3 regions of the Blautia sp. SC05B48 genome follow, and region 3 is predicted to be linked to each of the others. Evidence: predicted binding sites of a transcription regulator. Region 3 holds the regulator's gene; each other region holds the start of a gene.

Region 1 (3,430 bases), 750 kb from region 3:
CTTCCGGACAGGGAGGAAAGAGATCATCATGATGAAAGATTTTACTATCAGCAATATGCTGGATCTGAATGAGACCATTGCAGCAGAGCTTTTTGAGGGAAAAACCTATCCGTGGGAGGTTCTTCCGGAGATCGGAGATTTCATTATTAAGCTGGGAAAAACACTGGATCCTTCTGAATATGAGGAGAAGGGCGAAAATGTATGGATCGCAAGATCCGCTACAGTTGCGCCGACTGCAAGTATCACCGGACCGGCTATCATTGGCAGAGACGCCGAGGTGCGCCACTGTGCATTTATCCGCGGCAAGGCTATCGTTGGTGAGGGCGCAGTTGTGGGAAATTCCACAGAGCTTAAGAATGCAGTGCTGTTTAACAAGGTTCAGGTTCCTCATTATAATTATGTTGGAGATGCTGTGCTGGGATATAAGTCCCACATGGGTGCCGGATCGATCTGTTCCAACGTAAAATCAGACAAGAAGCTGGTTGTCGTAAAAGACGGGGATGAAAAGATCGAAACCGGTCTTAAGAAATTCGGAGCGATGCTCGGAGATCATGTTGAAGTCGGATGCGGTTCTGTGCTGAATCCCGGTACTGTGATCGGACGGAATTCCAATATCTACCCGCTGTCACCGGTACGTGGATGTGTTCCTGCAGATTCCATTTATAAAAATGCAAAAGAGATCGTAAAGAAAAAATAAGAAACAGATTCTTCTGGACACGCATTTAGGCTGCACTTTTGAGAGAGTGCAGCTTTTTTTGATGGGGTGATGGATGCAACAGTATTGGTCGTGGAAGGATGAACCGACCGGGAGCGGGCGGGATTAAGATAAAAACAAAAGCTGTCGAAGTATGACCAGTCCTATAATATGGACTGGGTAAAACCAGTAAAAGAAATATTTTGCTGATTTTCCGCGGATGAAGCCTCTTTTTTCATTGTACAGGTTAATGGACAGAAAGGCAAAGGAGGCTCTCCATTCATAGTAAAGCCAGCAGCTTCCGAGGATTGCCTGGCCTGGCTTATCGTTTCGCATATAGTACATGATCAGCAGGAAGATATACCCCCGCCATCCATAGTCTGCTTTCAGAAAAATGGAAATGACAAGCAGTCCCAGGATGCAGAGAAGCTGCATCGAAGGTCTGGTCTGGAAATATTCGATGGCACAAAAGGCCAGATATCCGAGGAAAAGCGTGAAAAACACATTTTGTCTTTCGTAACGCAGCGTATTTGTAAACATCAGATTCCACGGAATTTCTGAGAGCAGCGCAAAAAGAAGGAGATTTCTTCCATAGAGGAACCGGCTCCGTGTATGACGGAAGCCTTCCAGCAGGAGAAAACAGAAGATGGGAAAAGCAGCTCTTCCGATATCGCGGAAAATAAGATATACAGTATATTCTCTGCCGAAAAGTGTAAACAGGATTTTCTGTGCAGGCTGATACATACTGAGCAGCACAGCTCCGATATGATCGATCAGCATGGTGATGACCGCGATCATCTTCAGAGCGCTTCCGCTGAGAATGCGGTATTTTTCTGGAAAAACAGAATCCACAGATGCATTCATGAAAAATATACCTCCAGGGTTAAACTTGCTAATATATTATCACATACATACAGCAGTTGCCAGAAATATTTGACAGTTAGGCATGCAATACTGCCGGAATAACTACCAATATTATGCGTTTTATGGCAAAATTTTATTAAATATGACTGGACGAAACAAAGGTTTTGTGAGAAAATAGCGATAGGGTGTTATCGAACTTTTTTTCTCAATAACATCGGTCAATCTATACTTGAAAGGAGTTTTAAAATGATTTATTCACGCGAAGTAGAAGAAATGTGTCCAGTGGCACAGGGCGTACATCATGGTGCCGCTCCGATCCCGGAAGAAGCAAAATGGGTTCAGGCAAAAGAAGTAAAGGATATCTCCGGATTTACACACGGTGTTGGCTGGTGTGCTCCGCAGCAGGGTGCTTGTAAGCTTTCCCTTAACGTTAAAGAGGGAATCATCCAGGAGGCACTTGTTGAGACAATCGGATGTTCAGGAATGACTCACTCTGCAGCTATGGCTTCTGAGATCCTTCCAGGACTTACCGTTATGGAGGCACTGAACACAGACCTTGTATGTGATGCAATCAATACAGCTATGAGAGAGCTTTTCCTTCAGATCGTTTACGGACGTTCCCAGTCTGCATTCTCCGAGGACGGACTTGCAGTAGGCGCTGGTCTTGAGGACCTTGGAAAAGGACTTCGTTCTCAGGTTGGTACAATGTATGGAACTCTGAAAAAAGGACCTCGTTACCTTGAGATGGCTGAGGGTTATGTTACAGGTATCGCTCTTGATGAGAACGATGAGATCATCGGATATCAGTTCGTAAGCCTTGGAAAAATGACTGACTTCATTAAGAAAGGTGATGACCCGAACACAGCATGGGAGAAAGCAAAAGGTCAGTACGGCCGTGTTGCAGATGCTGTTAAGATCATCGACCCAAGAAAAGAGTAATTACACTTCGTAAGGTAAAAATATCAGGAGGTTACAGGAAATGGCTTTATTTGAATCATATGAGAGACGAATTGACAAGATCAATTCTGTTTTAAACAGCTATGGAATCGCTTCTATCGAAGAAGCTGAGAAAATCACTAAAGACGCAGGACTGAACGTTTACGATCAGATCAAAGGCATTCAGCCGATCTGCTTCGAGAACGCTTGTTGGGCTTACACAGTAGGTGCAGCTATCGCGATCAAAAAAGGCTGCAGAAGAGCCGCTGACGCAGCAGCAGCTATCGGAGAAGGCCTTCAGGCTTTCTGTATCCCGGGATCCGTTGCAGACACACGTAAAGTAGGTCTTGGACATGGAAACCTTGGAAAGATGCTTCTTGAGGAAGAGACAGACTGCTTCTGCTTCCTTGCAGGACATGAGTCTTTCGCAGCAGCTGAGGGTGCGATCGGTATCGCAGAGAAAGCAAACAAGGTTCGTAAAAAACCTCTTCGTGTTATCCTGAATGGTCTTGGAAAAGATGCTGCTCAGATCATCTCCCGTATCAACGGCTTTACATATGTAGAGACAGAGTATGATCCATATAAGAACGAGGTTAAGGAAGTATTCCGTAAATCCTATTCTGAGGGACTTCGTGCAAAGGTTAACTGCTACGGCGCTAACAGCGTTCCGGAAGGTGTTGCGATCATGTGGAAAGAGGGCGTTGACGTTTCCATCACAGGAAACTCCACAAACCCGACTCGTTTCCAGCATCCGGTAGCAGGAACATACAAAAAAGAGTGCAACGAGAAAGGCAAAAAATACTTCTCCGTTGCTTCCGGCGGTGGTACAGGACGTACACTTCATCCGGACAACATGGCAGCAGGTCCTGCTTCCTACGGTATGACTGATACACTTGGACGTATGCATTCTGACGCTCAGTTCGCAGGATCTTCTTC
Region 2 (3,430 bases), 740 kb from region 3:
TTTACCGTATGGATTCCGGATACTCCACCCCTTCCGGCATGGAATCCCATTCGTTAAGTCCAAGACTCTGCTTGAATTTCGCCTGTTCAAGCGTAAGCTTCGGGAGATCATCCTGCAGATAATCCATCAGCTCACTGATGCCTTCCCTGGTCTTGTTATTTACCATAAAGATCCGTTCACAGCCCATGTTCTCCATCCACTGTCTGACCATGGGAATGTTGGCATGGGGAGAATCCACCTTGGTGATGATCCCGATCAGCGGCCGTAGTAGAAAATTCCTGCTGCCGTCACTAAACAGGTTAAAGGGCTCATTGGCTGCCTGTACAATGGCGATCACATCCGCCTCAAAGGAAAAGCAGGCCAGTCCTACGCTGAAATGCTTGGATTCCGCATATTCTCCCGGTGAATCAATAGTATCTTCATTTGTATTGGTATACTGAGTCTTATGATAATGAAGCTCTTCCCCTTTAAGCGCCTGTGTCAGGGATGTTTTGCCGGCTTCACTTCGACCCATCAGAAAAATTTTTTTCATTTTTTATCCCGTCCTGCCTCAGCTTCTGTGGATCTTACAAACATCGAATTTCAATGTCTCATGGAAAAATCGTACCACTTCCTCCACAGCTGTCATCACTTCCGTAAAACCGCCTGTCAGGATCAGCGTCCCGCAGAAACGATCCATAAATCCTACTTCCACATGAGCTGCCTTCACTGCAACATCTGCCGCAACCACGATCGCCTCCCAGGGTGTGACACGGACCATGCCGATGGCATCTCCACTGTGATCTTCACCTTCATGAACACCGATATGTAACGCAAGATTCTCATATATCGATCTGTCATTTGGTGTAAAAACATGTGCAAAGGAAAGCTCCTTTCCAGGTACTCTCACCCGGGTCAGCCGAAGTCTTCTTCCCTTAAGGTTCTCATAATCATCATGAAACAGCCTCTCCAGCAGTTCTTCCTTTGTTATCCGTTCTTCCATGGTACACTTCCTTATCTCTTGGTGATATTGCATACTACATATCCCAGAGTATCACGGAAATAATCCACGATCTCCTCCATTGCAGTCTGCACATCGGAAATCTCTCCTGTTATGATCAGTGTTCCTGTAAAACGGTCTGCAAATCCAAGATACACATTACCGCTCTTCACAGCAATATCGGATGCGATCACAGCAGACTCGGAAGGTGTCATATTCATGATACCAATTGCAGATGATCCATAGTCCACCTGCGGATTCAGTCCAAGCTTCTGATATATGATAGGTGCTGGACCACCCATGATATGGGCAAATGTGATCTCCTTACCGGCTACGGTTTCCTGTACGATTCTGATCTGATCTCTATGTTCATCCGCCATTAATGATTCCTCGCTTTCAAAATTTTATATTATTCTCGATCTGATAATATTGGATAATTTTATAAGCCGGATTTCATTCATCCGGCTTACAGCTTCCTAAAGTCAAGCAGATCTTTGAAATCCGCTCTGCTACCTGCTCATGGTCAAAAAACCGTCTGGCAGTTCATCTGATTTAATTTTACTATTTACCAATTTTAATGTCAAGACAATTCTTCGAAAACAAGTCAAAAAACAACGTTTTTAAAAATAGAAATCCACAAAAAACAACATTTATTTTCAAATCCTCGCGGAAAACCAGTCAGAAATCTGCTCAGAACTCAAACGCCTTCTTAATACTATCATAATGCAGGAATTTTCCCTTTGCGGCAAACGCCCGGATCTGCTCCAGGGTTGCAAACATATATCCGTCTGTCTCTTCTGTCTGAAGCTTCAGATCCTTATCCTCCACATCCATGACAAAACGGTACACATCCACAAAGTAATTATCTCCTTCCCCCGGGTTCTCTCTTTTATATGTAAAAAGGTATCCGCCCTCTGCCTCACTGGCGTCCAGTCCGGTCTCCTCTTTTACCTCACGGAGTACTGCATCACGGGAAGCCTCTCCTGCCTGGGCTGCACCGCCGGAAACCTCCCACCAGCCCGGAGCCCAGGCCTTTGTCATCACACGTTTGGTAATAAGAAAGGTCTTGTCCGGTCTTGCTACCACGCCCAAAACTGTCAGATGATACTCTCCATCTTTTAAACACCAGTCATTGCGCTTCATAGTCCGTCCTGTCGGTTTCTTATCTGCATCGTAAATATCCCAGAATTCCATTTTATCTATCTCCTGTCTTTTTACAGAACGCGGAAATACAGTCTTACATTTGATCCGTTTCAGCCTGCCCGTTTCTCCGTTTTCTGTATCTTTTTTATTTGTTATGATAACACGTTAAAATCATATATGTAAACCCCTGGATCCGATACCATTTTCCAGTTAGCGTTACCGTTCTACATCTGTTTTTTTCACATTATAAACATGCAAGTACCTGCTGCCTGAAAGATGATATACAAAAATCTATAGATTATTTTTATTATATCGCTCGTATTATGAATTAGTTTTATAGATTATTCTGTTATATAATTAACACAAACAAACGATTCTATTTAAAATAACCAGGGAGGTTTTTTCAGATGAAGAATGATTATCCGCATATTTTTTCCCCATTAACCGTTAAAAATATGACTATCAAGAACCGTATTGTTATGATGCCGATGGGCACCAACTACGGTGAACAGAACGGCGAAATGAGTTTTCTTCATATCAATTATTATGAGCAGCGTGCAAAGGGTGGCACAGGTCTCATCATCGTAGAGAACGCAAGCATCGATTCCCCGCAGGGCTCCAACGGAACCACACAGCTGCGCATCGACCATGACAACTATCTGCCACGTCTTTTCAAATTCTGTGAAAATATTCATAGATACGGAACAAAGATCGCGATCCAAATCAACCATGCCGGAGCTTCCGCTGTTTCTTCCAGGATCAACATGCAACCGGTTTCCGCATCTGACGTTCCATCCAAAGAAGGCGGCGAGATCCCGCGTCCTCTTTCCAAAGACGAGATCCTTCACATCGTAAAAAAATACGGTGAGGCCGCAAAACGTGCACAGACAGCTGGCTTTGACGCGGTAGAGATCCATGCAGGACACTCCTATCTGATCAGTCAGTTCCTCTCCCCGATCACAAACAAGCGTACCGATGAGTTCGGCGGATCTGTTGAGAACCGTACCCGTTTCTGCCGTATGGTCATCGATGAGGTAAGGAAACAGGTAGGACCTTTCTTCCCGATCATGCTCCGTCTCAGTGCGGATGAGCTGATGGAAGGCGGAAATACACTGGAGGATACTCTGGAATACCTGGATTATCTTCAGGAAGAGGTTGATATCTTCGATGTTTCCTGCGGACTTAACGGTTCCATCCAGTACCAGATCGATGCAAATTATCTCCCGGACGGATGGCGTTCCTACATGGCAAAGGCCGTAAGCGAAAAATTCAACAAGCCATGTATCTCCATGGGTAATGTCCGTGACC
Region 3 (3,430 bases):
AGTGCTTTTACTCTCTCGTATTTTTTCATAATCCCGACTCCTCTTCACCTATAGCTAATGCCTTGGGCAGATATTCTATGATATCTCCTGCCAGCATACTGCGCTTTCCTTTTTCAGCGGCTGCAAGATCACCGCAAAGTCCGTGAAGATAAACACCTAACGCGGCCTTTAAAACCATGGGAGGCTGTTCCTCCGTTTTCAGATACATACATAACACTGCTGCCAGGATCCCGGAAAGCACATCTCCGCTTCCTGCAGTTGCCATTCCGGAATTACCGGAAAGATTCAGATACATCTGGCCTTTTTCATCTGCGATCACCGTACATGCATCCTTCAATACGCACACAGAGCCTGTTTCCGCAGCACATTTCAGTGCAGTATCTGCGATCTCATGCTGAATCTCCTGGATCGTTCTGCCACTGAGCCGGCTCATTTCTCCGATATGCGGTGTCAGGACTACATGCTCTCCCAGATACTGATACCATTGTGGATGTGCAGCCAGAAGGTTCAGGCCGTCCGCATCCAGGATCAGCGGCTTTTTCTCCCGGGCAGCCGCCGTGAGAAACCACTGTTCTCTCTCACGGCTGGCCACTGATGTTCCAAGTCCCGGTCCGATCACGATCACATCACACCAGGATAGAAGCTGTTCATTGGATTCCTGATCAAAGCGGCTGCAGACCATAGCCTCCGGAAGGAGTATCTGCAGTGGGATCCTGTTGGCTTCCACAGTCTGGATCTTTACCATTCCCGCACCGGCACGAAGTGCTGCACTGGCGCTTAAATAAGCGGCTCCGCACATTCCCTCACTTCCGGTCACAAAGAGCACTTTTCCGAAGGTACCCTTGTTTCCGCCGGGATCACGTTCCGGAAACAGCTTCAGATCTTTATTTTCCAGACAGGCGGCAGATGCAGTCACAGCTTCCTGTTCATAGATCCCGATATCGGCGGTAACGATCCTTCCTGCATACAGTCTTCCCGGATAAAAGCAAAGACCTCTTTTCCGGTAGGCAAATGTAACAGTCAGATCGGCGCTGAAGGCAATTCCCATTTCCAGGCCAGTATCTCCGTTCACTCCTGACGGGATGTCAACTGCGATCTTTTTGGCCCTCGCACTGTTCATCTCATGGATGATATCAGCATAATGCCCCTCGATCGGACGCGTCAGGCCTACCCCAAACACGGCATCTACTATAGTAGTATATTCACTCCACTGCGGGTTATTCACCTCAGGGACACGATAACCGGAAGCGATCTTATACTGAAGAGCTGTCTCTCTGGTCATTTTATCTTTGTTTCCGACCATATAAAACTCTGCCCGGATTCCCTTCAGATGGAACAATCTGGCAACAGCGATACCGTCACCGCCATTATTTCCGCTTCCGCAAACTACCAGGATCCTTTCGTCCTTCTGGAGATACTTTTCTGTTTCCTCTACCACCTTCAGTGCTGCCCGCTCCATCAGAACCTCGGAGGGAACTCCGATCTCACGGATCGTTGTGGAGTCCAGATCCTTCATTTCTGCGCAGGTAACAAGCTTCTTCATTCTGTCTTCTGCCTCCCCTCTGTCATAGAGAAAGCTGCCGTTTCCGGCAGCTTAACAATTCTTACTTATCCACATGTTCCTGCCTGTATTTGCTGAGATTATAAGACAGTGTCATCAGACTCTCGGAAAGATGAACGTTCTCTACGATCACATCATCCGGTGTCTCAAGATCAAGATGTGCAAAATTCCAGATTGCCTTGATTCCGTTCTCCACCAGAATATCTGCCATTTCCTTGGCTTTATTCTTGGGAAGTGTCAGGATCGCGATCTCCACGTTATTCTCTCTCAGGAAAAACGGAAGCTCACTGAGCATCTGGATCTCAAGTCCACGGACTGCGATGCCCTCAAGCACAGGATTTACGTCAAAGATACCAACAAGCCTGAACCCGCGCTTCTCAAAATCCACATAATTGGCAAGTGCCTGTCCCAGATTACCGGCTCCCAGGATGATCATCGGATGAACAGTATCCAGTCCCAGGATCTTACCGATCTCTGTATAAAGATAGTGTACATTATAGCCATACCCCTGCTGCCCAAAACCGCCGAAATTATTAAGATCCTGACGGATCTGAGAAGCTGTGGTATGCATCTTCTTACTTAATTCATTGGAAGAAATACGTTCTACATTATCTTCCATCAGCTCTCCTAAGTAGCGGTAATAGCGTGGCAGACGCTTAATCACCGCTTTCGAGATTTGTTTTGTCTCCACGATAGTTTTCCTCCTTACCTTACACTAGGTTAATTATAACGAATTGACATTTTCCTGTCAATTAAAGTTGTCTATTCTGTACAAATTTCTTTATATTTTTTCTAATAATTGATTTTTTCTTTGAAATCCCGGCAGTTTCCGTTATAATAGGTGGAGGATTTTTCCCTGTTCAGACATAAACAGGGGTGATTCTTTATACAGGAGGACAGTTTTTATGATTTTATCATGTCAGAATATATGCAAGGCCTTTGGCGAAAAAGTAATTTTAAATGATGCATCCTTTCACATTGAAGACCGTGAAAAGGCTGCTCTGATCGGCTGCAACGGTGCAGGAAAGACCACACTGCTGCGGATCATCATGCAGGAGCTTTCTGCTGATTCCGGTACCGTGGTGCTTGCCCGGGATAAAAATATCGGCTATCTTGCCCAGTACCAAGATATCCACGGACATCATACCATCTACGAGGAGCTTCTTACCACCAAGCAGCACATCATCGATATGGAACGCCGTATCCGCAATATGGAACAGGAAATGAACACGGTGACCGGTGATGAGCTGAACCGTCTGATGGAAACCTATACCCGCCTGACCCATCAGTTTGAGCTGGAGAACGGATACGCTTACAAAAGTGAGCTGACCGGTGTCTTAAAGGGTCTCGGCTTCACGGAGGAAGATTATGACAAGCAGATCGAAACTCTTTCCGGCGGTCAGAAAACACGCGTGGCGCTGGGCAAGATGCTTCTTTCCAAGCCGGATATCCTGCTTCTGGATGAGCCAACCAATCACCTGGATATGGAAAGCATCTCCTGGCTGGAAACTTATCTTCTGAATTATCCGGGAGCTGTTTTTATCGTCTCCCATGACCGTTATTTTCTGGATAAGGTGGTCACCAAGGTCATTGAGATCGAAGCCGGACAGACCCGCGTATACAGCGGCAACTACTCTGCCTATGCTCTCAAGAAGGCTCAGCTTCGTGACGCACAGTACAAGGCATACTTAAATCAGCAGCGGGATATCAAGCATCAGGAAGCCGTTATCGCCAAGCTGAAATCCTTTAACCGTGAAAAATCCATCAAGCGTGCGGAAAGCCGTGAAAAAATGCTGGACCGTGTACAGAGGATCGAAAAGCCTCTTGAGCTCCAGGACCGGATGCGTATCTCGCTGGAACCACGGGTGT

The links. The regulator Rex, encoded in region 3, represses fermentation and respiration genes when NADH is low (regulators of the CRP and FNR family bind a similar motif). The targets are predictions, from matches to a motif close to ATTGTTAANTANTTAACAAT.
Region 1: EYS05_RS00810 (iron-sulfur cluster assembly scaffold protein) is a predicted target of Rex. The motif match lies at 1,583-1,602, and genes of this name have one in related genera.
Region 2: EYS05_RS11235 (oxidoreductase) is a predicted target of Rex. The motif match lies at 2,468-2,487, and genes of this name have one in related genera.

What each region holds. Positions count from the first base shown of each region.
Region 1 is NZ_CP040518.1:194,569-197,998, reverse strand. Features, by position in the region: gene EYS05_RS00825 (DNA topoisomerase) at 1-32, shown strand, start outside; gene EYS05_RS00820 (transferase) at 29-697, shown strand; gene EYS05_RS00815 (TraX family protein) at 821-1,558, opposite strand; gene EYS05_RS00810 (iron-sulfur cluster assembly scaffold protein) at 1,805-2,497, shown strand; gene EYS05_RS00805 (GGGtGRT protein) at 2,538-3,430, shown strand, end outside.
Region 2 is NZ_CP040518.1:2,441,067-2,444,496, reverse strand. Features, by position in the region: gene EYS05_RS11255 (EutP/PduV family microcompartment system protein) at 2-532, opposite strand; gene EYS05_RS11250 (BMC domain-containing protein) at 551-982, opposite strand; gene EYS05_RS11245 (BMC domain-containing protein) at 994-1,359, opposite strand; gene EYS05_RS11240 (NUDIX hydrolase) at 1,670-2,173, opposite strand; gene EYS05_RS11235 (oxidoreductase) at 2,530-3,430, shown strand, end outside.
Region 3 is NZ_CP040518.1:3,176,330-3,179,759, reverse strand. Features, by position in the region: gene alr (alanine racemase) at 1-29, opposite strand, end outside; gene EYS05_RS14780 (NAD(P)H-hydrate dehydratase) at 26-1,543, opposite strand; gene EYS05_RS14775 (redox-sensing transcriptional repressor Rex) at 1,605-2,252, opposite strand; gene EYS05_RS14770 (ABC-F family ATP-binding cassette domain-containing protein) at 2,467-3,430, shown strand, end outside.